4 regions of the Streptomyces sp. NPDC057002 genome follow, and region 4 is predicted to be linked to each of the others. Evidence: riboswitches for the same ligand, from Rfam matches in the RefSeq annotation. Region 4 holds a riboswitch; each other region holds the start of a gene.
What was found. A riboswitch is a leader RNA that binds a small molecule or an ion and turns the genes downstream of it on or off. The one in region 4 is predicted to bind cyclic di-AMP.

Region 1 (6,911 bases), on a different contig from region 4:
ACGGACCCCGAGTCGGCGAGGAAGACATGCTCCAGACCCTCGGGAGACATGTCGACAAGAAGCTTCGCCAGTCGTACGGCGGGCTCGTGGGTGAGCCCGCCGAACATCACATGGCTCATCCGCTCCAGCTGCCCGCGCGCCGCCTCGTTGAGCACCGGGTGGTTGTAGCCGTGGATCGCGGACCACCAGGAGGACATGCCGTCGACCAGCTCTCCCGAGCCGTCGGCGAGCCGCATCCGCACCCCGCTCGCCGACTCCACGACGAGCGGTTCCTGCCGTCCGGGCATCGGGCCGTACGGATGCCACACATGCCGCCGGTCGAGCTCCAGCAGCTCGGGCACCGTCAGCTCGGGCGGGGTCCGTTCAGGCATTGGGCGCGAGGTCCGTTCCGGCGCCCCTGCGGCGGACGGCGACCAGGTCGGTCCGGGCATCGGCGGCCGTACGGGGCTCGGAGGCCTCCGGGGCGGCGTCGGAGCCGCAGCCTCCACCACCCTCGGAACCGCAGACCCCGCCGCCGTCGTGGCAGCCGCCGGACCGGTGTTCGGGCAGCGTCACCTGGTCGGTGCCCTCCACCTCGAACCCGGCGTCCGCGATCATCTCGAGGTCGGCCTTGCCCGCTTGGCCCTCGGTGGTCAGGTAGTCGCCGAGGAAGATCGAATTGGCCAGGTTCAGGGCGAGCGGCTGCATCGAGCGCAGATGGACCTCCCGGCCGCCCGCGATGCGCACCTCGACGTCCGGGCACACGAAGCGCACCATCGCGAGGATCCTGAGGCAGCGCTGCGGGGTGAGGTTCCACTCCTTCGCCAGCGGGGTGCCCTCGACCGGGATCAGGAAGTTGACCGGAACCGAGTCCGGGTCCAGCTCGCGCAGCGAGTAGACGACGTCCACCAGGTCCTCGTCCGACTCGCCCATGCCCGCGATCAGCCCGGAGCAGGCGGAGAGGCCTGCCGCGTGGGCCTTCTCGACCGTGTCCACACGGTCGGCGTACGTGTGCGTGGTCGTGATCTCCCCGTACGTCGCCTCGGACGTGTTGAGGTTGTGGTTGTAGGCGTCGGCGCCCGCCTCGCGCAGCCGCTCGGCCTGCCCGTCGGAGAGCAGTCCGAGGCAGGCGCACACCTCGACGCCCTCGTTGCTCTCCTTGATCGCCTTGATCGTGTCGGAGACCCGGTCCACGTCCCGGTCGGTCGGACCGCGCCCGCTGGCCACCAGGCACACGCGCTTGGCGCCCCCGGCCACGCCGGCCGCCGCCGCGTCGGAGGCCTGGTCGGGTTTGAGCCAGGTGTACTTCAGGATCCCGGCCTGGGAGCCGAGCCGCTGCGAACAGTAGGAGCAGTCCTCGGGGCAGAGGCCGGACTTCAGGTTGACGAGATAGTTGAGTTTCACCCGTCGGCCGAACCAGTGCCGGCGCACCTTCCCGGCCGCGGCCACCACATCCAGCAGGTCGTCGTCGGATGTCGCGAGGACGGCGAGTGCCTCTTCGCGGGTCGGCAGCTCGCGCCGAAGCCCCTTGTCCACCAGCGTGTTCAGCAGGTCCATGAGAGCCGATCCTGTCCTACGGACCCGCTCCGGGCCAAGGAGAGTTCGCACAACAGAGTCGCTTCGAGGTGTGGGTATTGCCACATACTGACCTGCTGGTGGTCCCGCTAGTGTCTGTGCACTGCCTACAAAATTCCCGGAGGACCACCCATGGCGTTCGGCTGGATCGACGAGCAGGCGCGAGTGCGCCGCCGCGCCGGACTCGTACGGACTCTGCGCCCCCGTCCGGCCGCCTCACCGCTTCTCGATCTGGCGAGCAACGACTACCTGGGACTGGCCCGGCACCCCGAGGTCACCGAGGGCGCGGCACGTGCCGCGCGGGTCTGGGGCGGCGGTTCGACCGGCTCCCGCCTCGTCACCGGGAGTACCGAACTGCACGCGGAACTGGAAGCGGAACTGGCCGGATTCTGCGGTGCCGAGGCGGCCCTCGTCTTCTCCTCCGGCTATGCGGCCAACCTCGCGGCGGTCACCGCGCTGGCCCCGCACGGCTCACTGATCGTCTCCGACGCGGGCAACCACGCCTCGCTCATCGACGGCTGCCGGCTGGCCCGCGGTACGACCCAGGTGGTGGCGCACGCCGAGCCGGACGCCGTGCGCAAGGCGCTCTCGGCACACGAGGGCGCGGCGATCACGGTGTCCGACACGGTCTTCTCGGTGGACGGCGACGCGGCTCCGCTCGCGGAACTCGCCGCGGCCTGCCGGGAGCACGGCGCCGGGCTGGTGGTCGACGACGCCCACGGCCTGGGCGTCCTCGGCGACGGCGGCCGCGGCGCCCCGCACGCGGCGGGGCTCGCGGGCGCCGACGACGTCGTCGTGACGGTCACGCTGTCCAAGTCGCTCGGCGGCCAGGGCGGAGCCGTCCTCGGCCCCGCCCGGGTCATCGACCACCTGGTCAACGCGGCACGGACGTTCATCTTCGACACGGGGCTCGCCCCCGCGGCGGCGGGGGCGGCCCTGGCGGCCCTGCGGCTGCTGCGCCGCGAACCGGAACGGGCGGCCCGGGCCCGCGCGGTGGCGAGCGAACTGCACGCACGCCTGACCGCCGCGGGTCTGGAAGCGGTACGTCCGGACGCCGCGGTGGTCTCGGTGCGTGCGCCCTCCCCCGAGGACGCCGTGCGCTGGGCGGCCGAGTGCCGCGCGGCGGGCCTGGCCGTGGGCTGCTTCCGTCCTCCTTCCGTGCCCGACGGCATCTCACGACTCAGGCTGACCGCCCGCGCGGACCTGACCGGGGAACAGATCGAACGCGCTGTACGGCTGATCGGCGAGACGCGACCATGAGTCGGCGTGACACGGCCGGGCGTCGCACGATGACGGACTGAACGGTGACGGACTGAACAGTGACGGACTGAACGGTGATGGACCGATCAGAAACGGTCAGATGCGGTCGACCGCGGCCGTGAACTCCGCCCAGCTCCTCTGCGAGAAGAGCAGCGCGGGCCCGGCCGGGTCCTTGGAGTCGCGCACGGCGAACAGTCCGGCCCAGGGTGGGGTGTCCGGACACGCGGTCTCGACGCAGTTGTTCGCGCCGGTGCTGTAGCTGCTGCGCAACCACCGCACACCGTGCAGTTCGGTGCTTGAGGGGACATGACGAGGCAGTGCACGCATGGTGCCTCCTTACGCGCCGGCGGCTGTCCCGGCGATGAAATCCAACGAGTCCTCGGGCGAAAGGGCGTGGATCTGAAGGGCGTTGAAGGCCTCCGTGTAGGCCTGGAGGTCTTCTTTCCGTTCGAGGTAGAGGCTACTCGTCAAGTGGTCGAGAACAACTACGTTCAGATCAGAAGTGCTCGAAAATGAGAAAATAACGAAAGGGCCGGTGACGCCGATGTGCGCACCGGCGGCGAACGGCAGTACCTGGAGCCGCACCTGGGGCAGGCGCGCCGCCTCGACCAGCCGTTCCAGCTGCCGGGCCATGACCCCGGGCCCGCCCACCTCCCGCCGCAGCACGGCCTCGTCCAGGACGGCGCTCAGTTCCAGCGGCGGATCCGCGCGCAGCACGTCCTGCCGGGCCAGTCGCACCTCGACCAGCGTGTCCAGCCGGTCCTCCGGCAGCCCCTCCACCGCGGCCTTCGTCACCGCACGCGCGTACTCGGGCGTCTGGAGCAGCCCCGGGACGACGGTGGTCTCCAGCGTGCGCATCGCGGTGGCCTGGGACTCCAGGCTGATGAAGTCCCGGTAGGTCGGCGGCAGCACCCCGCGGTAGGCGTGCCACCAGTGGTGTCTGCCGCCCCCGTCGTCGGACCCCGCCAGTACCAGGAGCAGCTCGCGAAGTTGGGAGTCCGTCACACCGTAGGCGTCGAGGAGTAACCGCACATCGGCCGGTTTCACCCCGCTCGTGCCCGTCTCGATCCGGCTGACCTTGGACTGGTGCCAGCCCACCAGCCGGGCCGCCTCACCGCTGGTGAGGCCCGCCGAGGTGCGCAGCGCGCGCAGTTCGGCGCCCAGTTTCCGGCGGCGCACCGCGGGACCGTGCTGCATGGGCTTCTCCTTACTCCTTCCGAGCCACCCAAATACGGTCTCGCGTCGTAGAGTTCACCGCTTTGAGCGACAGATATATGCATATCTTGGTGGATCGCCGCCCTTCGCGGGTGTTCTGGTGGCACTCTGGCGGCGAAGCACCAGTCCGGGACCGTACTCGAACCGTCCGCTCCGTGTCGGGCTGCGGTCCCGTGGGAAAGGGACGACGTCGCCATGGCAGACCATTTGGAAACATCCGTCACTCTGCCGAGCGATCCCGCCTCGGTCTCCGCAGCGCGTGCCCACGTCGTGGACACGCTGGCGGAGTGGGGCCTGCCGGCGGGCACGGAAGTGTCCGACACCATCCGGCTCATCATCTCCGAGCTCGCCACCAACGCCGTCCAGCACACCTTCGGGCAGTCGCCCACGTTCACGGTGGACCTCGTGCTCGACCGCGACGAACGGCTGCGCATCGGGGTCACGGACAGTCACCCGCGGCTCCCCAGACGGCTCCCCGCCGCCGTCCAGCAGGACAACGGCCGCGGTCTGGTCATCATCCGCTGGCTGACCGTCGAATGCGGAGGCAGGCTCAGGATCCGCCCCACCCGTGAGGGCGGCAAGACCATCTCCGTCGAACTTCCGTGGACCGTCCCGGCCGAGCCCGTGACGGCGGCGGGACAGCAGGAACCGTAGCCTCAGCGCAGCGTGCCGCCCTCGAGTGCGCGCACTCCCGCCGGCGCGACCGACGTCCGCGCCACCGTCCCCGCAGAGCCTGTCACCGGCGCGGTGCGGGGATCCTGACGGTGCCCTGGGGCGCCGCCTCCCCGACGGCGGGCTCCGGCTCCTCGCGGCCGCCGCTCGTCTCCTCCCGCAGCCCCGCCCGTCGCACCAGCCGGGGGAGCACGCCCCACAGTCCGACGCAGACCAGCAGCACGGAACCGCTGAAAGCGAACACCAGCACGATCAGGCCCGTCGTGGCTGACCCGCAGCTCCTGGAGCAGCTCGACGAAGTCGCGGTCGGCGCGCTGCAGGGACTGTGCTCGGCCATGGCGCGATGAGTAGCCACTTGAGCCCGTGTCACGCTCCCGGCGTGGGGGGGGGGGGGGGGGGGGCCCCCCCCCCCCCCCGGGGGGGGGGGGGGGGGGCCCGCCCCCCCCCCCGCGGGGGGGGAGGGGGGCGGCGGCCCCCCCCACCCCCCCCGAGGGGGGGGGGTGGGGGTGGGCGGGGGCGGTGCGCGGGGGGTCTATCCCGCGGCGGGCCGGGGGCCCGGGGGGGGGGGGGGGGGGGGCGCCGCCCCGCCCCCCCCCCACGCCGGGTGGATCACTTCACGCGCCCGTACCAGACGCTCTTGGTCCAGATCTTCTGCAGCCGCACCACGTCCCCGCTCTTCGGGGCGTGCCAGAGCTTGTTCTTACCCGCGTAGATACCGACGTGGTACACGTTCCGGCCCGAGTGGAAGAACACCAGGTCTCCCGCCTTGCGGTTCTGGGCGGAGATGTGGCGGGTCTTGTTGTACTGCTGGGCGGCCGTGCGCGGCAGCTTCTTGCCGACCTTCTTGAACGAGTACAGCGTGAGGCCCGAGCAGTCGAACCGGTGCGGGCCGGTGGCGCCGTACTTGTAGGGCGATCCCTTCTTCGAGGCCGCTATCTGGAGTGCCTTGGTCGCCGACGTGGCTGCCGATGCCTCGGAGGCGAAGCCGGGGGCCACGATGGAGCCGCCCACGGCGGCGATGGTGAGGGCCGAGGCCGTACCGGCCCGGACCATGAGCGACGGGACACGATTGAGCGCAGTCATGCGCAACCCTTCGTCAGCCGCCTGTGAAGGATGACCTGTCGGATTCGGGCTGGCGAAGTTGCCCGGCCGCTGACGCGGCTTCACCCCAAGGGCTGCTCGGGTCCGGTCATGGCGTGACCGTCCCGGCGACCCGTCGTGCTTGGGTCCTCCACTCCTGCCGATCCACTCCTGTCGACCGGTCATCCAGGCGGCGGCAGGACTCGGCGTCCGCCCGGATCGCCCCGCCGCTGTGGCGGGGGCTTGTCGTCAGTCAGGGATCTTGACTGATGGTTGTCATGAAATCCCAACGGAACCGGGGATTTGTGTTGTTACTCACCACTCACCCGTTCGGGTGGACACGTCTGTGTTCGAGCCGGTGTCCACCACCCCGCGCACCGCCGGACCAGCGACGGAATGTCCTATTCCGCCCCTCCGCCCCTCGCGTCGCGCAACCGTGACGGTCCAAAAATTGGTGTCCCGTCTACTCCGAACAGCGGTACGTCGTTTGGCCCGTTTCGACTCAGGCCCGGACGCCACGTCGACAGAGCGGGCGTCCGGGCCGACGGATCAGCCGGATCAGGGTCAACCGACGGACTCCGGGGGCAGGGTGACGCGGGCGGTGCGGCGCTCGCCGTCCAGCACCCGCAGGGCCCGGGCCAGAGTGTCGGCGTGCAGTTCCGTCTCGCCCCGCTGGTGCATCACGGCCAGCGCGTCACGCAGTGCGGCCGCCTTGCCGACCAGGGCCTGGGCGGCGCGCAGTCCGCGATAGGTGTCGCCGTGCAGCGCCGGATTGATCCGGCCGAGCAGGTCCACGACCTCGAGGTAACGGTCGATCAGCTCCGCCTCCGCGCGGGTCAGGGCGGGCAGTGGAGGCAGTTCGGGCGGCAGCACCGGCGGCTCACCTTCCGGTCGGCGCGGCCATGGTGGCCTTGCGGTTGGGGATGATCCGGTCCACCAGGCCGTACTCCACCGCCTCCTGGGCGGTGAGGATCTTGTCCCGCTCGATGTCCTCGCTCACCTGTTCCCGGGTGCGGCCGGTGTGCCGCGCGAGCATCTCCTCCATGCGGGTCCGGATCCGCATCAGCTCGTCGGCCTGGATCGCCAGATCGCTGGCCTGTCCCTGGACGGGCTCGGGCAGGGCGGGCTGA
Region 2 (6,911 bases), on a different contig from region 4:
AGGTTTGTTTCAAACTTGAACCAAGACCCGGCAGGCCCCGAGTCCCGCCGGTCCGCCGTCCCACCCGACCGGGGAGCGTCGATGCCTCACCCGTACGTCCTGCTGTCCGCCGCCGTCTCCCTCGACGGCTATCTGGACGACACCGGGCCCGAACGCCTGCTGCTGTCCGGCCCGGCCGACTTCGACCGGGTCGACGAGGTCCGGGCGTCCGTCGACGCGATCCTGGTCGGCGCCGGCACCATCCGTGCCGACAATCCGCGCCTGCTGGTCAACTCGGACGAGCGGCGGGCCGCCCGCATCGCCGCCGGCCGGCCGGAATACCCCCTCAAGGTCACCGTCAGCGGCTCCGGCGACCTCGACCCGGAGGCCCGTTTCTGGCACACCGGCGGCGAGAAGGTCCTCTACACGACCGACCAGGGCGCCGAGCGTGCCCGGGCCCTCGGCCTCGCCACCGACGTGGCCCCCCTCGGCGCCGACCTCGACTGGCGGCGGCTCCTCACCCACCTGCACGACGTACGGGGCGTACGGCGGCTCATGGTCGAGGGCGGCGGCCTGATCCACACCCAGCTCCTCACCCAGGGCCTCGCCGACGAACTCCAGCTGGTCCTCGCCCCGCTCTTCGTGGGCGATCCGCAGGCACCCCGCCTCTTCGGGCCCGGCGGCTACCAGGGCGGCCGGCTCCGGCTGCTGGAGACACGGCGCATCGAGGACGTGGTCCTCATGCGCTACGAACCCACCGCCCCGGGCACCGGCGCCCTCCCCACCGCCGCCGACCACCACTGGCTGGCCCTCGCCTGCGAACTGGCGGACCTCTGCCCGCCGTCGGACACGGCGTTCAGCGTGGGCGCGGTGGTCGTCGCGGCCGACGGCACGGAACTGGCCCGCGGCCACTCCCGCGAGGGCGGCGACCCCGTCGCGCACGCCGAGGAGGCGGCCCTGGCGAAGCTCGGCCCGTCCGACCCGCGCCTCGCCACCGCCACGGTCTACAGCAGCCTGGAGCCCTGCGCCCGCCGCGCCTCCCGCCCCGCACCCTGCGCCCGGCTGCTCCTCGACGCGGGCGTACGCCGGGTGGTCACGGCCTGGCGCGAGCCGGACACCTTCGTCCAGGGCGCCGACGGCAGCGGAGTCCTGGCGGCCGGCGGGGCGGAGGTCGTCGTCCTCCCGGAGCACGAGCACCGGGCCAAGGCCCCGAACCGCCATCTGCTGTAGCGGGCGGGTGGTCACGAGTGGTCCCGCGGATGGCGTACACTGGAATCACAACGACGCGGGGTGGAGCAGCTCGGTAGCTCGCTGGGCTCATAACCCAGAGGTCGCAGGTTCAAATCCTGTCCCCGCTACTGAAGGCCGAGGGCCGGAATCCAAAAGGATTCCGGCCCTCGGTGTTTTCCGGTTCTCCACACCCCGGTTACTGCCCGTGAGCGAAGCGCATCGCTCCGCAGAACAACTGACACACCGTCAATACCCAGCAGTCACTTGCGGAGCGGGCAACTCGCCCGATTTAAGCCGGTCATGGCAGGTAAGTCCGCACGAAAAAGGTTAATGATCAAGTGGAACCGCTGGAATCCACTCCCCGGGTCTATTAACGTTCGATAACGCAGCGCGGTCGTCCCAGCCGTCACAGAAGGCGGCTCCGTGCGCACGCGCCGAATCCCGAAAGGGAACCGGGGAACCACCACTTGGGGTGAATCGGGCGTAAACCGCCGTGGAAGCACGGTCTGTTTACGCGCGTAGGAGACCTTCCTGCTCCGAACCCGTCAGCTAACCCGGTAGGCGAGAAGGAAGGAAAGGAGTACGCCCACGTGGCGTCCAACCGGCCTGCCCCCGCGGCCCCGTTCGCGCGGAACCAGCGCGACACCGAGACTTTCGGCTACGGCGGTCAGCGCACCGACGAGGGCCCGTTCCAGGAGTGGAACCCCACCGAGGAATCCATCCGTCCCGTCCGTGGCCGGCATCGCGTCACCAAGCAGCGCGGCGGAGGGCTCGCCCGCAGCTCCACCGTCCTGGGCGTCGGCGTCATAGCCGCCGTGGGCGCGGGCGGCATGGCCAGCGCCCAGACCGGCAAGCCACCGGTGTCCATCTCCGTGTCGGACCTGCCCTCGGTGGGTTCCCTCATCTCGGACGACGACACCCCCGCGGGCTCCGCGACTCCGCTCAGCGGCCTCGGCGCGACGACCACAGCCGACACCGAGGAGAACTCCTCCGGCGCCGGCGAGGCGCTGCGCGCCCGGATCATGGCCCAGGTCGAGTACCAGCAGGACCAGATCGACACCAAGGCCGCGCAGGACGCCGCCGACGCCGCCGAGAAGGCGGCCGCCGAAGCCGTCGCCAAGGCGCAGGAGGAAGCCAAGGCCAAGGCCGCCGAGGCCAAGCGGAAGGCGGAGGAGGAGGCCAAGAAGAAGGCCGAGGCGGAGCGGCTCGCCGCCCTCGCCAAGCAGTTCACGCTGCCGACCTCCTCGTACACCCTCACCTCGACCTTCGGTCAGGCCGGCGCCTACTGGTCCTCCGGCTACCACACGGGCCTCGACTTCGCCGCCCCCACGGGCACGCCGATCAAGGCGGTGCACAGCGGCACCATCACCGAGGCGGGCTGGAACGGCTCGTACGGCTACAAGACGGTCCTCACCCTCGATGACGGCACGGAGATCTGGTACGCGCACCAGTCCTCCATCGGCGTCAGCGTCGGCCAGAAGGTCAGCACGGGCGATGTCATCGGCCGCGTCGGCGCCACCGGCAACGTCACCGGTGCCCATCTGCACCTCGAAGTTCACTCCGGTGGTTCCAGCGGCGGAATCGACCCGATGGCGTGGCTGCGGGGCAAGGGCCTTAACCCGTAAGCGCCACAAGCCAGTCGAAGCACCGGCAGCCCTGACGACGACCCCCCGACGTCAGGGCTGCCGGTTTCCGGCATGTCCGGCGGCTGTTCACAGGACCTTTGCGTCTGACCTGGAATGAGCCGCTCTGGCACGGCCGTTGACGAGAGGCATGACTTCCCTTCGCAAGCTCGGCTCCTCCGACCTCGAAATCTTCCCGCTCGCCCTCGGCGGCAACGTCTTCGGCTGGACCGCCGACGAGGCACAGTCCTTCGCCGTCCTCGACGCCTACACCGCCGCCGGCGGCAACTTCGTCGACACCGCCGACGTCTACTCGGCGTGGGTCGACGGCAACCAGGGCGGCGAGTCCGAGACGGTCCTCGGCAAGTGGCTTCAGGCGCGCGGCAACCGCGCCGATGTCGTCGTCGCCACGAAGGTCAGCCAGCACCCCGAGTTCCAGGGCCTGTCCGCCGCCAACATCAAGGCCGCCGCGGACGCCTCGCTGCGCCGCCTGCGCACCGACTACATCGACCTCTACTACACCCACTTCGACCGGCCCGACGTGCCGGTGGAGGAGATCATCGGGGCGCTCGACGAGCTGGTGAAGGCCGGGAAGGTGCGGCACATCGCCGCCTCCAACATCTCGGCGGAGCGGCTGCGGGCCTCCCTGGAGTTCTCCGACCGTGAGGGCCTCGCCCGCTATGTGGCGCTCCAGCCCCACTACAACCTGGTCTCCCGCGACACCTACGAGGGCGAGATCCAGGACCTCGCCGAGCGCTCCGGCCTCGCGGCCGTCCCGTACTACGCGCTCGCGTCCGGCTTCCTCACCGGCAAGTACCGGTCCGGTACGACCGTCGACAGCGCGCGGGCCGGCGGCGCCGCCAAGCACCTGGAGACCGAGCGGGGCCGCCGGGTCCTCGACGCCCTCGACGAGATAGCCACGGCCCACGACGCCCCCGTCGCCACGGTCGCCCTGGCCTGGCTCGCGGCCCGGCCGACGGTGGCCGCGCCGATCGCGTCCGCACGGACGGTGGAACAGCTGCCGGCGCTGCTCGGGGTCGGGGAACTCACCCTGACGGAGGCGGAGGTGGGCCGGCTCACGGAGGCTTCGGCCTGAGCGGCAGCTGCGGCCGGTGAGGCGGGGCTTCGGCCTGCTCGGTGAAAACGCTCGCTCTCCGTTCCACGGGGGAACAGTACCCAGGCATGCGCCGCCGTGACCGGCCGGGAACCGGTGGACGCCCGGGCTCGTAGCCGGCGGCCGCGCCCCGGCACGGGGCCGGCAGACGACCGGCCTCGTTGCCCGGGGCTGCGGCCGACCGCCGTCGGCCCGCGCCGCCGCAACGGGTCAGAGCGGGCGCCACGGCCGCGGCGCCCGGCGCCGGACCAGCGGACGCCCGGCATCGTCGCCTGCGGCGGCTGGCCGGCGCCTCGGCTACGACCGGTACGGGTTGTACGCGGGGTACGGCGTCGTCGGGGCGGAGTAGTGCGTCGTCGGGTGGCCGTACCCGTACGCCCCGTACACCGGCCAGGGCGGGGCCGCCACGGGTACGGGAGGGGCCGTGATCCGCGCCGCGTGGTCCAGCGCGGGGCGGGCCGCATCCCGGCGCCGCCACAGTTCCTCCAGCAGCTCCCGTTCCCGTACGACGAAGTCGGCACCGGCGCGGCCGCGGCGGCCCCGGTGCCGCAGGAACGCCAGAGACGTCGCGTAGGCCTCGTACTGCGCCACCGCCCGCGCCGCGGTCTTCCCCGCGTGGTCGCGGGCGTACTGGCGGGCGATCCGCCGGGCCCGCATCGAGCCGAGCGCGTACGGCTCGGCCGGAGTCAGCCAGCCGGCGACGGCGTACGCGGGCAGCTCCGCCCGCACGGTCCTCAGCTCCCGCTGCCGGGTCCAGATCACCAGCCACGTCAGCAGCCCGAAGATGGGCACCATGAACGCCGCGTACACGGCGAAGAACCCGTACTCGCCGAACGCCGACGAGCCGTTCCACATCGCGTGCATGCCCATCGCGAGCAGCAGCCCGGAGAGCGGGAAGGCGACGCGGCGGATGTGCTGGCGGTCCGCCGCGAGCGCGGAGATGCCGAAGCCGATGCCCGTGAGGACCGTGAAGAGCGGGTGCGCGAACGGCGACATGACGATCCGCACGAAGAAGGTCGCCGCCGTGACGGAGGCGATGCCCGTGTGCCCGGCGAGCTGGTCGGTACCGAAGGCCATGCCCAGATAGAGGATGTTCTCCGTGAACGCGAAGCCGGTCGCCGTGACGCCGGCTATGACGACTCCGTCGACGATGCCGGTGAAGTCACGCCGCCGGAAGAGGAAGACCAGTAAAACGGCCGCCGCCTTGGCCGACTCCTCGACCACCGGCGCGATGACGGTCGCGCCGAGCGTGTCCGCGCTCGTCGGATCCGCGGTCGCCGTCGCTATCCACTGGGTCGCGAAGCTGTTGGCGACGATCGCTATCAGCGCCGCCGCGCAGGCGCCCCAGGCGAAGGAGAACAGCAGGTTCCGCCAGGGGCCCGGTTCGACCCGGTCCAGCCAGCGGAACGCGGCTATGAGCAGGGGCACCGGGAGGACGGCCAGCCCGAGCCCGACCAGGAATCCCTCCGTGCCGGTCTCCTCGCGGACCAGGGCCAGGATGACGAGGCCGGAGATCACGAGGAGCATGGACAGCGCGCCGTAGCGCACCCAGGCGCGCTGCCACCAGTGGGCGTGCCGCAGACCGGCGGTGGATGTGCCGGTGAGGGGCACGCCGTCGGCGGGACCGCTGGGGTACGACGGCTGTGGGGGGCAGGTGGCCACGGCATTGACCCTAACGACGGATGGGCGCTGTCCGCAGGCGGAAGAGGCCGGGGGCGGTCAGGCGCCGGCGGGGGGCTGGTCCACGTGCTGTACGCGACGGAAGAGGAGGTCGTTCACGACATGTCCTTTGTCCAGTCCCTGGCCCTCGAAACGGGTCAGCGGACGGAAGTCGGGACGGGGCGCGAAACCGCCGTCCGCCTGCGTGTTCTCGAAGTCGGGGTGTGCGGTGAGGACCTCGAGCATCTGCTCGGCGTACGGTTCCCAGTCAGTGGCGCAGTGCACGGTCCCGCCGGGCTTGAGGCGGGTCGCGGCGAGGCTCAGGAAGTCGGGCTGGATGAGCCTGCGCTTGTGGTGCCGCTTCTTGGGCCAGGGGTCGGGGAAGTAGACGCGGAGGCCGTCGAGGGAGTCCGGGGCGAGCATCTCGCGGAGCAGGATGATCGCGTCGCCGTTCGCCACCCGGATGTTGGACATGCCGTCCCGGTCGGCGAGATTGAGCAGATTGCCCTGGCCGGGGGTGTGGACGTCGACGGCGAGGATGTTGGTGCGGGGGTCGGCGGCGGCCATCAGGGCGGTCGCCTCGCCCATGCCGAAGCCGATCTCCAGGACGACGGGGTTGTCGTTGCCGAACAGGTCGGCGAGGTCGAGCCCTCGGTGCCCGTCGATGTCCAGTCCCCACTTGGGCCACAACCGCTGCAGCGCGTCCGCCTGCCCCGCGGTCACCCGGCTCCGCCGCGGCTGAAAACTCCGGATCCGCCGCTCGAAGTGCGACCCGGCGGGATCGGCCTTCGGCCCGTCGGGAAAGCGCGGCTCACCCTTGGCCCGCGTATGCCGGATGGACACACCGGGCGCGTGGTCGGGGTGCTCGCCGCCGGGGGTGTTGGGCGGCTGGGTGCTTTCGGGGGTATTCACGGAGTCAGACACAGTGAGGCCGATTTTACGGCCGTCGGGTAAGGGGCTGCGGCGGGGCGAGCCCGCGGCAGCCCGCTCCGCCGGGCCGCGGGCCCCTCATGCCCGGCTCACAGCCCGCTCAACGCCCTCCGCGCCACCTCCCGCCCGATCGGCAAGGACGCCGTAGCCGCAGGAGACGGCGCGTTCAGCACATGCACCGTGCGCGCGCCCTCGCGGATCAGGAAGTCGTCCACCAGCGTGCCGTCACGCAGCACGGCCTGGGCCCGTACCCCTGCCGCCGTCGGCACCAGGTCCTCCTCGGACACCCCGGGCAGCAGCCTGCCCACCGCGTCCGTGAACGCCGCCTTGGACAGCGACCGCCGCAGCTCACCCGCCCCGTACCGCCAGTGCCGGCG
Region 3 (6,911 bases), on a different contig from region 4:
GCCCTTGGCCGTCACATGGTCCCCCGACGACTCCCCGCGCAACCGGCGTCCGATCCACGGCACCAGGAACTCGCGCGCCCAGTGGACGTCGTCCCGCCGGATGTCGAGGGTGCCGCGGGGCGGCAGCGGGGGCCACTCCTGCTCGGGGTCGGCCGGTACCTCGATGCCGAGCACCTGACCCGCGCGGAGCGCCACGCGCGTGTGGCCGTCGGGCGACAGGTGCAGCCGGTCGGCGTCCCAGGCCCGGCGGTCCTGGACACTGCGCAGGGACCACAGGTCGAGCACCGGGCAGCCGTACCGGTCGGCGATGGCCCGGACATGCCCGTTGTACGTGGCGATCTTGCCGCGCAGATGCTTGAGCACGGGCACGCGACGGGTGTCGAACCCGGTCGTCACCATCACCGTGCCGGCCACCGCGGCCAGCTGGGCGATGGCCTGCTCGAACCGCTCGGCCACCTCGTCCGGGTCGGTGCCGGGCCGGATGATGTCGTTGCCCCCGGCGCAGAACGAGACGAGGTCCGGGGCCATGTCGACGGCCCGCGGGAGCTGGTTCGCCACGATCTGGTCGAGGAGTTTTCCGCGTACGGCCAGGTTGGTGTACCGGAAGTCGCCTTCGGGCCTGCGGTCGGCGAGCAGCACGGCGAACCGGTCGGCCCAGCCGACGAACGCCCCGTCGGGGCCGGGATCGCCGACGCCCTCGGTGAAGCTGTCCCCCACCGCCACGTACGACCCGATCACTGCTCTGCTGTCACTCTTCGAATCGTCTGCCACAGCCGCTCATGATTCACCCTCGAATGTGACCTACGCGACCGTAGGAAGGGGTTGACGGGCGGTGAGATAAGCCACTCTTAAAGTGTTCGCCAACTCCGGAATAGGCCGCCCCTCACGGACGTTGCGGGGTCAGTCGCCAGACCCGGAAGCCCGTGATCCGGAAGTGGCTCCACACGGTCCGGAAGGCGAAGTGCCCGCTCGTGTACGGCTGCGGATCGGTGCAGTCGAAGACGAGCCGCCCGTTGTTCCACCACCGCACCGTCGACCCGTCGGAGACGATCCGGACCCGGTTCGGCATGCCCGGGACCAGCAGCGGCTCGGTGTAGTCGTGGATCAGGGGACGCACACCGGCCTGGCCCACGTAACGCCGCAGCCGGGTCGTGGTGTTGTGGTTGGCGCCGTACCCGGCGTAGTACGTCGTCAGGTGGTCGTACTCCTCCAGCGCCCCGCCCCGCGGCGTCGCGAAGAGGTCGTCCGGGGAGCGGACGTCGGTCGCGTTCCAGAAGTTGTTGAGGTCCGAGACCCGGTCGTTGATCCCGCCCTCGGAGACGGGCGTGGCGGTGTACTCGAGGACGTACGGCCCGTCGAGACGCCGTCTGAACCAGACGGTCGCTCCGCCCGGTACGTCGATGTCCAGGACGCCGCGGGAGGCGGTGACGGAGCCGCCGTCCTGGAGTTCGGCCGCCCACCGACCGAGGCCGCGGCAGAAGTCGTCGTGGGCGATGAGGCGGCGGTGCCGGGGTGCGGCCTGGGCGCTCCCCGACGGGGCGAGGGTCGCCAGCGCGGCTCCGGCCGCCAGGGCTCCGAACGTTCTGCGGGTGGTCGGCACGGGACACAGCTCCTTCAGAAAGCGCTTGCACTCACGACGGGATCACTGTGTCCCAACTGCCGTCCCCTGTCGATCCCTTGAGGCGATCGACAGCCGCACACACCGAAGGCCGGACCCGGGGATCGGGGTCCGGCCTTCGGCTGCGTGTCAGGCAGGTGGTCGTGCGATGGGTCAGCCCACGGAGACGCCGTGCGAGCGCAGGTAGGCGACCGGGTCCACGTCCGAGCCGTACTCCGGCGAGGTGCGGATCTCGAAGTGCAGGTGCGGTCCGGTCACATTGCCGGTCGCACCGGACAGGCCGACCTGCTGCCCGGCCGTCACGGTCTGGCCGGCCGAGACGGAGAGCTGGGACAGGTGGGCGTACTGCGCGTACTTGCCGTCCTCGAGCTGGACGACGACCTGGTTGCCGTACGCGCCGCCCCAGCCGGCGGAGACGACCGTGCCGGCGCCGACGGCCTTGAGCGAGGTGCCGGTCGGGACGACGAAGTCGACACCGGTGTGGTAGCCACTCGACCACATGCTGCCGGACATGTGGTACGGGGTGCCGACGGCGGCGCCGTCCACCGGGAGGCTGAAGCCGGAGGCCTCGGCGGCCGGCTTGGCGGCGGCCGGCTTCGCGGCGGTGTCGGCCTTCGGGGCCGACTCGGAGGCGGACGACTTCTCAGCCGACGCCTTGGGCTTCTCGGCCGCCTTGGGCGCGGACGACTGCGTCTTGGGCGCGCTCGCCGCCTTCTTGCCGATCGAGAGCTTCAGGCCCGGGTGGATCAGCGACGGGTCGGAGCCGACGGCGTCACGGTTGTCGCTGTAGAGCTTCTTCCAGCCACCGCTGACGTTCTGGTCGTCGGCGATCTTCGCGAGATAGTCACCGGCCTTCACGGTGTACGCGTGGGCACCCGTGGCCTTTTCGGCGGCCTTCTTCTCGGCGGCCGGAGCGGACTGGACGGCCTTTTCCGGAGCCGACTGCGGGGTCGCGGCGTGGGCGCCGGCGGCCCCCATGAGCGGAAGGGCGAGGGCGGCCCCACCGGTTCCGGCGACGGCGATGGAGCGGGTGAAACGCTGGGACTTCGGGCGGCGATGCTTACCCTTCGCGGGCATGGCGAATTCCTCTCCGGCGCCTGCGAGGTGAGCTGTCGGGTGCGGGCTGGAGATGCCCGGCCGCGCCGAAGTGCGGCTGAACCCCAAGCCGTTCCGGGAACCGGAACAGGCGTCGTACCTGTGGGTCCCCCGCTCCTGCCATACACGGGTGAGTGTGTGCGGGCTCCGGGCGGCGGCAGGATTAGGCGTCCGTCCGGATTGGTGTGGAACGTAAGCGACCGAGACGCAATGGGACAAGCTTGCGGTTGCCTGTGAGGGCGTTTTTCTTGACGCGTCGGCACATTTCCCGTCACCGAGCGTGGATTTCCGATCTCTGTTTCGCCTCAATGTCCCTGAATAACGCAAGAATTACGTGAACATGGCGACAACACATCGTCACGAATATGACGATGGTCACGCGCCCCGACCTCATCTCCTTTACGATCGGGGCACGTTATACCGAAACACCTGAAGTGCCTTATTCGCCTTATCCACCCGATCCGGACAGAACGACTACTTGCGTCGAAGGCGGACGACTGCGGCATCCAGGTCCCCGCGCAGGCCGATCCGCAGTCCGTGATGGGCGAGTACGGCCCCTCGGTGAACTTCGCCCGTTTCGAGGCATTCGTACACTGCTGTCGGGTCGAGGCCCCGCAGCCGGATCGCCGGAACGGGCTCGCCGTAGCGCTGCGCCTGGAGCCAGGCGAGGACGACGGTCTCGTCACCCAGGACGTACTGCACCGCGCTCGAGCTGCCCTCCGGGGCCCGCAGCCGGTACAGGTCACCGCGCTGCACCACGGGCCGGATCTCCTTGTAGAGCTCCACCCAGCCCCGCGCCTCGGCGAGCTCCTCCGCCGTCCACCGTGTGAGGTCGCCGCCCACCCCGAGCACGCCGGCCATGGCACTGACGAACCGGAACCGCAGGGAGCTGGCCCGCTGGTTGAGCATGGTGTTCGGGCTGTCGGTGACCCAGGCGGCCATGACCCGCGCCGGATGGATCTGGCTGAAGCCGTGCTGGATGGCGAGCCGGTCGAGCGGGTCGGTGTTGTCGGAGGTCCACACCTGGTCCGTGCGGCCCAGCACCCCGAGGTCGATCCGGCCGCCGCCGCCCGAGCACGACTCGAAGGCCACACCGGGGTGCGCCGCCCGCAGCCGGTCCAGCAGGGCGTACAGGGCATGGACGTGGTCGACCCAGAGCCGCTGCGGGTAGGGGTCGTCCGGCCATCCGGCGTCGGTGAAGCAGCGGTTGAAGTCCCACTTGACGTAGTCGATGGGGGCGCTGGAGAGCAGTCCGTCGAGCTGCTCCCACAGGTACTCCTGAACGTCCTCGCGGGCCAGGTTCAGTACGAGCTGATTGCGGAATTCCGTCCGCTTTCGTCCCGATTGATACTGGACCCAGTCGGGGTGGGCGCGGTACAGGTCGCTGTCCGCGTTGACCATCTCCGGCTCGACCCAGATCCCGAACCGCATGCCGAGGCCGTGCACATGGTCGGCGAGCGGCTTCAGCCCACCCGGGAAGCGGTCGGGGTTGGGGGTCCAGTCACCGAGCCCGGCCCGGTCGCTGGTCCGGGATCCGAACCAGCCGTCGTCGACGACGAACAGCTCGACGCCCATGGCCGCTGCCCGCTCGGCGAGCGCCCGCTGCTGCTCCTCCGAGATGTCGAACTCGGTGGCCTCCCAGGAGTTGAACAGCACCGGCCGGTCCCGGTCCGCGTCCGGGACGACGTGGGCCCGCTGCCAGGCGTGCCAGGCGCGGCTCGCCCCGCCGAAGCCGCCGTCGCTCCAGAGCCCGGCGAAGACGGGGGTGGTGTACGACCCGCCCGCGCCCAGCCTCAGCAGGCCCGAGTCGTCGTGTCCGGCCCCGCCGGTGATCTGCACGCGCGCGTCCGGGAGTTGGGCCACCGCGATCCGCCAGGACCCGGACCAGGCCAGGGCGCAGCCGTAGACCTCCCCGCGCTCCTCGGTCGCGTCGGAGTCGAGCGCGACCCACGGCAGATGCTGGTGGGAGGTGTGGCCGCGGCGGCTGCCGATGACCTTCTCGCCGTAGGTGAGGGCGGAGCGCGTCAGCCGGGACTCGGCGCCCCAGCGGCCGTGCAGCTGGGACAGCCGCCAGGTGTCGCGGTCGGGCAGGGTCCAGGTGGCGGAGTCGGCGCGCAGCACCTCGACGTCCGGGCCGTGGTTCTCCAGGGTCACCCAGCGCTCGACGACATCGGCCGAGGAGCGCATCCGGTAGTGCAGCGTGACGGCCAGGTCGCCGTCACGGAAGCGGAGCCGCAGCTCGCCGCCCTCGGCGTCATGCCCCTCGTAGGACCACTCGGTGCCGCGGCGCTCGGCGGTGCGCACGGACAGGGCGGGCCGGGCGAAGCGGGGGCCGCCCTCGACCGGATACTCCTCGCGTCCGTCGAGCGGGGACTCGAAGGCCCAGTAGTCCGGCAGCGGCCGGACAGCCAGGGCCTCGGCGTCGGCGAGGCCGATCCGGGCGCCCCAGTGCAGGTGCAGCAACTCGTCCCGGTCGGTGACATGGACGGCGTAACTGCTGGCCGGCCCCGAGAGCACCCATGTACGACCGTCTTCGGAGATCTCCAGCATCAAGCCCTCACAGATTCGAACAAGCCCGACCAGGTGCGGCCAGGCCCCAACATAATCAAGGGCTTCGGGGGCTCTCGGCAACGCCTGTGGACAACTCATTGCCCCTGGCAGGCATGTCGTATCGTCAAGTGGTGCCCGTCGACGAGCCGCGCCGACGGCACCGAGTGGGAGGAGCCCCCGTGACGCAGCAGGTCCCCTCGACCGAACCCGAGCTGGCCGCAGTACGCAATTTCCGTGATGTGGGCGGACTGCCGACCGTGGACGGACGGCGGGTGCGGCCGGGAGTGCTGTTCCGCAGCGGCCACCTCGCGCACGCGACCGGTGAGGACGCCGCCTTCCTGACCGGCCTGGGCCTGCACACGATCTTCGACTTCCGCAACGAGGCCGACCAGAAGCTCGAAGGGCCTGACGTCGAGCTGCCGGGCGTGCGCAATGTGAACCTGCCGCTCACCGACCCGGCCGACGGCGCAGAGTTCTGGAAGATGGTCCGCGACGGCGACCTGGAGCAGCTGCGTGAGATCCTCTCGGACGGCAAGGGCGCGGGCCGGATGATCGCCTCCTACCGCACGATCATCAAGCACCGCACCGCCGAGCACTCGAAGGTGCTGCACGCGCTGGCCGAGGACAGCGTCCCCGCGCTGATGCACTGCGCGGCCGGCAAGGACCGCGCGGGCCTCTCGATCGCGGTGACGCTGCTCGCGGTGGGCGTCGAGCGCGAGGCGATCGTCGAGGACTACTTGAAGTCGAACGCCAAGCACCGCCGCTACAAGGTGCGGCGCAGCGGTTCCGCCGACTCGGCCTACTCCCCCGAGGTCATGGAGCTGCTCAGCCCCCTGTTCGACGCGCGCGCCGAGTATCTGTCGGCGGCCTTCGACACCATCGAGGAGACCTGGGGCGGCGTCGACGCCTATCTGGAGAAGGGGCTCGAGATCGCTCCGGAGACGCGTGAGCGACTGCGCGAGCGGCTTCTCGACTGAGGAACGGGCTAGCGGGCCCCCGCCTCGAAGAGGAAATAGACGAACGCTGCGAAGACATGCCCCATCACGAGGTAGATGAACAGCCGCACCCACAGGGCGCGCGGGAATTTCTCCTCCATGTCGCTCAAGGCGTCTCTCCAGGGGTGGGGCCCAGGCACAGGGTGGCCGTGGGACTCTGCAACAGGGTGTGGACGAAAAGCAGCTCGACGCCGTCCTGGTCCTCGGCGGCGATCCGGTGCGGGGTCAGCGAGTCGAAGTGGGCGCTGTCGCCGGGCGCCAGCCGGTGCGTGGTGTCCCCGAGGCGCAGCCGTAGCCGGCCCCGCAGCACATGGAGCCACTCCTCGCCTGGGTGGACGCGCACGATGTCGCCCTGGGAGCCGTAGGGCACATGGACGCGCAGGGCCTGCATCCCGCGTCCGGACGCGCCGGCCTGCCAGTAGGTCCAGCCGCCCGCCGTGGTCGGTTCCATGTCGGACGCGCGGACGACGGCGTCCCGGTCGGCGACCGTCTCACCGAGCAGTTCGGAGACGGTCGTACCGTAGACACGGGCGAGCGCCAGCAGCATCGGCAGCGAGGGCTGGCGCTGTCCGGTCTCCAGACGGGAGAGATGGGCGGGCGACAGTCCGGCGGCACGGGCCGCGGCCTCCAGCGTCAGGGATGCCTGACGCCGC
Region 4 (6,911 bases):
GATGGTCTTCATGCCGTCGAGGCCCTTGCCGAGGTCCTCCTCGGACTTCGGGAGGGACTCCGGGGCGGGCCGGGGGGCCTCCCCCTTGTCGAAGCCCTTCTCAAGGCCCTTCTCGGGCGCCTTCTCCTCCGTGACCTTCGCCCCCTTCGGCGGGGTGAAGTCGAAGGTCGACGCGGCCGGCTTGGCGAAGTCGACCTGGGTGAAGCCCGCGTCGACGACCGCGGAGCCACCGCCCGCCGGGGTCAGCGTGAACTTCAGCGGTGTGCCCGTCTTCGCGTCCACGGCCACCGTGATCGCGCCGACCGTCGAGCCGGACTGCTTCGGCTTGATGAGCAGCTTGTAGGCGTCCCGGCCGGCGACCTGGGCGGTGCCGTCCACGGTCACGGAGGTCGTCTCGTCGGCGGCCTTGAGGGCCTCCTCGGCGAAGTCCTTCGGCGTGGCAGGCGGCTGCTGCCGCTGGTCCTTGCCGCTCTCGGAGGCCGTGCCGTGGTGGACCTCGTTGGACTTGCTGTCGTAGGCCCAGACGTCCTTGCCGTTGTGGACGATGCTGTACTCGGCGGCGTTCTCCAGCAGCGACAGCTTCTGCTTGTCCGGGCCGTCGGCCGCGACGCGCAGGGTGTGCGTGCCGGAGGCCAGTTCCGTGAGCTTGGCGGTCGGGTCGGCGGAGGAGCCGCCCTCGCCCTGGCTCGCGGCTCCGGACATCAGGCTGCTCTCCAGCCCGCCGAGGTCCGGCAGCCCGAGGTCCGTGCTGATCTTCACGGTGCCGGACAGCTGCTGGACGTCCGACTTGGCGATCTTCTCGATGAGCTGCTGTGCGGTGATCTTCGGGAGGTCGGGATCACCGGAGTCGGCGAGCGCGGGGACCAGCCCGATCGTCGCGGCCGCCACCCCCATCACCGTGACCGGTACGACGTACCGCGCGGCCTTGCGCCGTCCGGAACGCTGCTCGTCGGCCTCCCCGGCGGTCGTGCTGTCGTCGGATGCGTACGGTGCCATGTGTGCCCTACCTCCGTGGTCGGCGGCGGCTGTCCGTGTCGTCCACGCACTCGTCCCTGGCCGCCATTCTCACCCGAACAGGTGAGGTTTGGTGTTTTCCGTGGTTTCCATCTGACCAAATCGGCCAGGGAAATACGTCAGACCCCGGACTCAACTCCACGTACTGCTGGGGTATGACACGGAGGGGCGGCTTCTCCCCCGACCCGTAGGGGTTGCCGGTCAGCCGGCCCGGTGCACCACCGCGTCGCACAGCTCCACGAGGGCCGTCTTCGCGGCGCACTCGGGCAGGGGGGCCAGCGCCGAGCGGGCGTCCTGGGCGTAGCGGACGGTGTCCTTCCGGGCCTGCTCCAGCGCCGGGTGGGCGCGCAGCAGGCGCAGGGCCTCGGCGTGCCGTTCGTCGTCCGTGAGGTCGGAGTCCAGCAGCTCGCACAGGGCGATGTCGTCGGCGAGCCCGAGCCGGGCCGCCCGCTCGCGCAGCCGCAGCACCGGCATCGTGGGGATGCCCTCGCGCAGATCGGTGCCGGGCGTCTTGCCGGACTCGTGCGAGTCGGAGGCGATGTCCAGGAAGTCGTCCGCGAGCTGGAAGGCGACGCCGAGCCGCTCGCCGTACTGGGTCAGCACGTCCACGGTCGTCTCGTCGGCGCCGGACATCATCGCGCCGAACCGGCACGACACCGCCACCAGCGAACCGGTCTTGCCGCCCAGCACGTCCAGGTAGTGCTCGACGGGGTCGCGGCCGTCCTGCGGTCCGGCCGTCTCCAGGATCTGCCCGGTCACCAGCCGTTCGAACGCCTCGGCCTGCACCCGCACCGCCTCCGGACCGAGGTCGGCCAGGGTGTGCGAGGCACGGGCGAAGAGGAAGTCGCCGGTGAGGACCGCGACCGAGTTGTCCCAGCGGGTGTTCGCGCTCGCGACCCCGCGGCGCACCGTCGCCTCGTCCATCACGTCGTCGTGGTACAGCGTGGCGAGGTGGGTCAGCTCCACGACGACGGCCGACGGCACGATCCCGGGCGCGTACGGGTCGCCGAACTGGGCGGAGAGCATCACGAGCAGCGGACGGAACCGCTTGCCGCCGGCCCGCACCAGATGCTGGGCGGCCTCCGTGATGAAGGGCACCTCACTCTTGGTGGCCTCGAACAAGCCTTCCTCGACAGCCGCCAACCCGGCCTGGACATCGGCTTCCAGAGCCTGGTCCCGCACGCTCAGCCCGAACGGCCCGACGTCGGTCACGAGGGGTCTCCTGTCTGCTGTGTCTGCCGGTGATTACGCGGATTGTCGATAGGTCGCTGCCATCACTCGAGTCAGCGTATCCGGTCACGTTTCGATCACCGCCAGCGCCCATGGTTACAGGCCGGGTGGTATCTGATCACGACCGTTATGTTTTCGATCGGGCCATAAGAACAGACATTTGTCGACTTACCAGTCGATAGTCAGATATTCACGATTTGCCATGACGATTGAGCAAATTCCCTTTGACGGTAATTGCCCCACGGGCTTGTGATCAGTGAGTTGAATCACGTTAACCCCTTTGTCGCGCCACCCCGACATCGACCCGTACCCCCTTCAGTCGAACGCGAGTTGAGCCTTGGCTCTCGCAAAGGATCAAGTGGACCAAACACCCCCGACCAAGGTCAACCGCGCAATATGTGACTCCGGCGCTTGTTCCCGACATGTGCTCTCGCATACGTTCCCGGCCAGTCCGGCGGACGCCGAATCCTGCCGCCGCCCGGACCCCCACACGAACCGACTCACTCACGCAGGGCAGGAGCGGGGGACCCAGGTAAGTCGCCGGTCCGCACAGCGGCACGGCTCGGGGTGAAGCCGCGCACGGCAGTACACCGCCGTACGCGGCCGGGCACCTCCCGGCCCGAACCCGACAGCTCACCTCGCAGGCGCCGGAGAGGAATTTCGCCATGGCCGGACGAGGCAAGCACCGTCGCCCCAGAACCAACCCGCTCTCCCGAGGTGTCGCGATCGCCGGCACCGGCGGAGCGGCACTGACCCTCCCGCTCCTCGGAGCCACCTACGCGAGCGCCGCCGAGGCGCCGCAGAGCGCACCCGCCGTCGCACAGTCCGTGCCCCAGGCGGCCCAGCCCAAGTCGCTCACGTACACCGTGGCCAAGGGCGACACGCTCTACCGCATCGCGGACAAGTACGACGTATCGGGCGGCTGGAAGAAGCTCTACAAGGACAACCGCTCCGCCATCGGCGACGACCCGAAGCTGATCCACCCGGGCCTGAAGCTGAAGGTGTCGACGACCAAGGCGACCACCGCGAAGAAGGCGACCAAGTCGTCCGCCAAGCCGGCCGCGAAGCCCGCCGGTGGCGTCGCCAAGGCCACCCAGGCCTCCGCGAAGACCTACGCCGACAACCTCGACGGATGGATCCGCGAGGCGCTGGACGTCATGGCGCAGAAGGGCATTCCGGGGTCGTACGACGGCATCTACCGCAACGTCATGCGCGAGTCGTCCGGCAACCCCCAGGCGATCAACAACTGGGACTCCAACGCCGTCAAGGGCACCCCGTCCAAGGGCCTGCTCCAGACCATCGACCCGACCTTCCAGGCCTACCACGTGGACGGCACGTCGTGGGACCCGTACGACCCGGTCGCCAACATCACCGCGGCCTGCAACTACGCGGCCGACCGCTACGGCTCGATCGACAACGTCAACGGCCCGTACTGAGCCGTCCCGCCCAGCAGTCGCTCGAGGACGACGGCGATGCCGTCGTCCTCGTTCGACAGCGTGATCTCGTCGGCCACGGCCTTGAGTTCGGGATGGGCGTTCGCCATCGCGACGCCGTGGGCGGCCCAGTCGAACATCGGGATGTCATTGGGCATGTCACCGAAGGCGATGGTGTCCGACGGCCGCAGCCCCAGATGCTCGGCGGCCAGCGCCAGGCCCGTCGCCTTGGTGACGCCGCACGGCTGGAGCTCGACCGTGCCGGGCCCCGACATCGTCACCGTCGCCAGTGAGCCGACCACCGAACGGGCCGTCGCCGCCAACTCGTCGTCCGACAGGTAGGGATGGCGCAGCAGCACCTTGCTGATCGGCTCGCACCACAGGTCGTCGCGCCGGTCGACCCGTACGGCCGGCAGCGTCGGGTGCGGCATGAGATAGCCCGGCTCGATGAGCGTGAGCCCGTCGACCCCGTCCTGGTCGACCGCGGCGTACACCTGCCCCACCTCGGCCTCGATCTTGCCGAGCGCGGTCTCCGCCAGTTCCCGGTCCAGGGTGATGGACCACAGCAGCCGGTCCGCGCCGGCGTCGTACACCTGCGCGCCCTGCCCGCACACCGCGAGCCCCGTGCAGCGGAGGTCGTCGAGGAGCGGTCGCACACGCGGCGCCGGCCGGCCCGTCACCACGAGGTGCTGGGCACCGGCCTCCGCCACCCGTTCGAGCACGGCGAGCGACCGGTCGGAGAGGGTGTCGTCGCCGCGCAGCAGCGTTCCGTCCAGGTCGGTGGCGATGAGTGAATATGCGATGGGTGCGGCCATGATCTGAGAATACGGACAGCGCGCCCCTTCGTTTCATCGCGCCGTGGACACCGATTGCCCGGTTGAAGGCCTCTGTACCAGTTGGCAACAACATGGTCCGCTACCTACCGGCGAGGCCGTCTCGGGCGGTACCTTCCAAGTGTCCAGGGGGGACTTGATCGGGGGGTCAGGTTGAGCAGTGGGCGCATTCGCGTGGCTGGGCCCGGGGAGCTCGGCGAAGGGGAAAAGGAGCGCTGGCGCGCGCTGCGCGCTGCCTCCGAGGCACCGCGCAACCCTTTCATGGAACCGGAGTTCACCGAAGCCGTCGGCCTGGTGAGGCCGCAGGCACGGGTCGCGGTGGTGTACGAAGGGGAGGAGCCGGCCGGCTTCCTGCCCTATGAACGGGGCCCGTTGGGCCAGGGCCGGGCGATCGGGCTCGGCGTCTCGGACGCGCAGGGGGCGATCCTGCGGCCGGGCCTGGACCTGGACACGGGCCGGCTCCTCAAGGCCTGCTCGGTGTCGAGCTTCGCCTTCGACAACCTGGAGGCCGAGCAGCGGCTGTTCGTCCGGTACGCGGCCGAGGAGCACGCCACCTACGTCATCGACGTGGAGAAGGGCTACGAGACGTACGAGTCGGTGCTGCGCGCCCAGTCGCCGAAGTTCCTGAAGACCACCCTGGCCAAGGAGCGCAGGCTGGGCCGGCAGGCCGGCGGGCCCCGGTTCGTGTTCGACGAACGCGACCCGGCCGCACTGCGCACCCTCATGGAGTGGAAGTCGGCGCAGTACCGCAGGACAGGCCGGCAGGACCGCTTCGCACGGGAGTGGATCACCCGGCTCGTGGGACGGCTGGCCCGGACCCGGGCACCGGAGTGCAGCGGCACCCTGTCCGTGCTGTACGCCGGAGAGCGGCCCGTCGCCGCGCACTTCGGACTGCGCTCGGCATCCGTGCTGGCCTGCTGGTTCCCGGCCTACGACCCGGAGTTCGCGAAGTACTCGCCGGGTCTGGTGCTGCATCTGCGCATGGCCGAGGCGGCGGCCGCCGAGGGCATCGGCGTGCTCGACCTGGGGCGGGGCGCGGCGGAGTACAAGGACGCGCTGAAGACGGGCGAACTGCCCGTGTACGAGGGGGCGGTGACGCGGCCGGGGGCGGGCGCGGCACTGCACTGGCTGAGCCGCGAGCCGGCGCGCCGCGCGCACAGTTTCGTCCGCGCCAGGCCGCGGCTCGCGGCGCTGGCCGCGCGGACCCTGAAGGGCGCGGCTCGGCTGCGCCGTACCTGAACACGAGTTCTTACCTGACACGAGTGGGGGGTGAGGGGCGCATGGCTCGTTCGGCGCGTGCCCGGGAGGAGATACGGCGGTTCCTGGACATCGGGGCGGTTCAGGTCGCCGAGTTGGACCTCGACGGTGACGAGGCGGTGCTCAGACCCGGTCCGGGGAGCCCGCCGGTGACACACGGCGAGGTGTTCGTGCTCGTCCGCAGGGGTGGGCGGCCCGTGGGCACACTGCTCGGACGGGTGCCGGAGGGGGCGGACGCGCGGGTTGTGCTGGAGGGGCGGGCACGGGCGGAGTGTGCGCCTCTTCCGTCCGCGCGCGCGGACACCGGTGAGCCCAGTGGGCTTGGTGAGCCTCCGTACACCAGTGTCGTCGTCGCGACCCGGGAGCGGGCCGGGCAACTGGCCCGTGCGCTGGACTCGCTGCTGGCCCAGGACCATCCGCGGTTCGAGATCGTCGTCGTGGACAACGCGCCCGTGACGGACGAGACGCGGGAGCTGGTCGAGCGGAAGTACGCGGAGCGCGTGCGGTACGTGTGCGAGCGGGTGCCCGGGCTCGCGGTCGCGCACAACGCGGGCCTCGCGGCCGTACGGGGCGAGGTGGTCGCCTTCACCGACGACGACGTGGTCGCCGACCCGCGCTGGCTGACCGAACTGACCGCGCCCTTCGCCGCCGACGCCGGACTCGGCTGCGCCACCGGGCTGATCCTGCCCGCGCGGCTGACCACTCCGGCCCAGGTGCTGCTGGAGAGCCACGGCGGCTTCGCGAAAGGCTTCACTCCAAGGACGTACGACCCGGCGCGTCCGCCGGGCGACGAACCGCTGTTCCCGTTCACTGCGGGGCGGTTCGGCTCCGGCGCCAACATGGCGTTCCGTACGGCCGTGCTGCGTTCCGTCGGCGGTTTCGACCCGGCCACCGGTGCCGGTACGGCCGCCCGGGGCGGCGACGACCTCTACGGCTTCGTCCGTGTCCTGGCCCAGGGCCACCGGCTGCGCTACACGCCGTCCGCACTGGTGTGGCACCACCACCGGGAGACCTGGCGGGACCTGGAGACCCAGGCGTACGGCTACGGCGCCGGGCTCACCGCCTATCTGACCGCGGTGCTGGTGAACCGCCCCGCGCTGCTGCCGGCGTTCCTCGCGCGGCTGCCCCGCGGCCTCGCCCACGC

Region 1: it holds a riboswitch for cyclic di-AMP, as region 4 does, so the genes downstream of both, ACFT32_RS08525 (C40 family peptidase) here and ACFT32_RS15440 (LysM peptidoglycan-binding domain-containing protein) in region 4, are expected to answer to the same signal.
Region 2: it holds a riboswitch for cyclic di-AMP, as region 4 does, so the genes downstream of both, ACFT32_RS24125 (M23 family metallopeptidase) here and ACFT32_RS15440 (LysM peptidoglycan-binding domain-containing protein) in region 4, are expected to answer to the same signal.
Region 3: it holds a riboswitch for cyclic di-AMP, as region 4 does, so the genes downstream of both, ACFT32_RS06135 (peptidoglycan DD-metalloendopeptidase family protein) here and ACFT32_RS15440 (LysM peptidoglycan-binding domain-containing protein) in region 4, are expected to answer to the same signal.

Annotation. Positions count from the first base shown of each region.
Region 1 covers NZ_JBHURZ010000002.1:91,780-98,690, forward strand. The annotation lists gene ACFT32_RS08490 (adenosylmethionine--8-amino-7-oxononanoate transaminase) at 1-371, opposite strand, end outside; gene bioB (biotin synthase BioB) at 364-1,536, opposite strand; gene ACFT32_RS08500 (8-amino-7-oxononanoate synthase) at 1,687-2,814, shown strand; gene ACFT32_RS08505 (DUF397 domain-containing protein) at 2,911-3,141, opposite strand; gene ACFT32_RS08510 (helix-turn-helix domain-containing protein) at 3,151-4,011, opposite strand; gene ACFT32_RS08515 (ATP-binding protein) at 4,225-4,683, shown strand; gene ACFT32_RS08520 (hypothetical protein) at 4,766-4,951, opposite strand; gene ACFT32_RS08525 (C40 family peptidase) at 5,311-5,784, opposite strand; cyclic di-AMP (ydaO/yuaA leader) riboswitch at 5,788-6,000, opposite strand; gene ACFT32_RS08530 (hypothetical protein) at 6,346-6,654, opposite strand; gene ACFT32_RS08535 (ATP-dependent Clp protease proteolytic subunit) at 6,662-6,911, opposite strand, start outside.
Region 2 covers NZ_JBHURZ010000004.1:889,444-896,354, forward strand. The annotation lists gene ACFT32_RS24115 (dihydrofolate reductase family protein) at 82-1,209, shown strand; tRNA gene ACFT32_RS24120 (tRNA-Met) at 1,264-1,337, shown strand; cyclic di-AMP (ydaO/yuaA leader) riboswitch at 1,632-1,788, shown strand; gene ACFT32_RS24125 (M23 family metallopeptidase) at 1,800-2,834, shown strand; gene ACFT32_RS24130 (aldo/keto reductase) at 2,983-3,927, shown strand; gene ACFT32_RS24135 (PrsW family intramembrane metalloprotease) at 4,243-5,607, opposite strand; gene trmB (tRNA (guanosine(46)-N7)-methyltransferase TrmB) at 5,665-6,528, opposite strand; gene lhgO (L-2-hydroxyglutarate oxidase) at 6,624-6,911, opposite strand, start outside.
Region 3 covers NZ_JBHURZ010000001.1:1,357,461-1,364,371, forward strand. The annotation lists gene ACFT32_RS06125 (SGNH/GDSL hydrolase family protein) at 1-738, opposite strand, end outside; gene ACFT32_RS06130 (DUF6250 domain-containing protein) at 884-1,600, opposite strand; gene ACFT32_RS06135 (peptidoglycan DD-metalloendopeptidase family protein) at 1,772-2,695, opposite strand; cyclic di-AMP (ydaO/yuaA leader) riboswitch at 2,700-2,856, opposite strand; gene ACFT32_RS06140 (alpha-galactosidase) at 3,188-5,263, opposite strand; gene ACFT32_RS06145 (tyrosine-protein phosphatase) at 5,443-6,240, shown strand; gene ACFT32_RS06150 (DUF6126 family protein) at 6,249-6,368, opposite strand; gene ACFT32_RS06155 (helix-turn-helix domain-containing protein) at 6,365-6,911, opposite strand, start outside.
Region 4 covers NZ_JBHURZ010000003.1:226,587-233,497, reverse strand. The annotation lists gene ACFT32_RS15450 (outer membrane lipoprotein carrier protein LolA) at 1-996, opposite strand, end outside; gene ACFT32_RS15445 (polyprenyl synthetase family protein) at 1,216-2,226, opposite strand; cyclic di-AMP (ydaO/yuaA leader) riboswitch at 2,728-2,904, shown strand; gene ACFT32_RS15440 (LysM peptidoglycan-binding domain-containing protein) at 2,910-3,680, shown strand; gene ACFT32_RS15435 (HAD family hydrolase) at 3,644-4,492, opposite strand; gene ACFT32_RS15430 (GNAT family N-acetyltransferase) at 4,679-5,749, shown strand; gene ACFT32_RS15425 (glycosyltransferase) at 5,791-6,911, shown strand, end outside.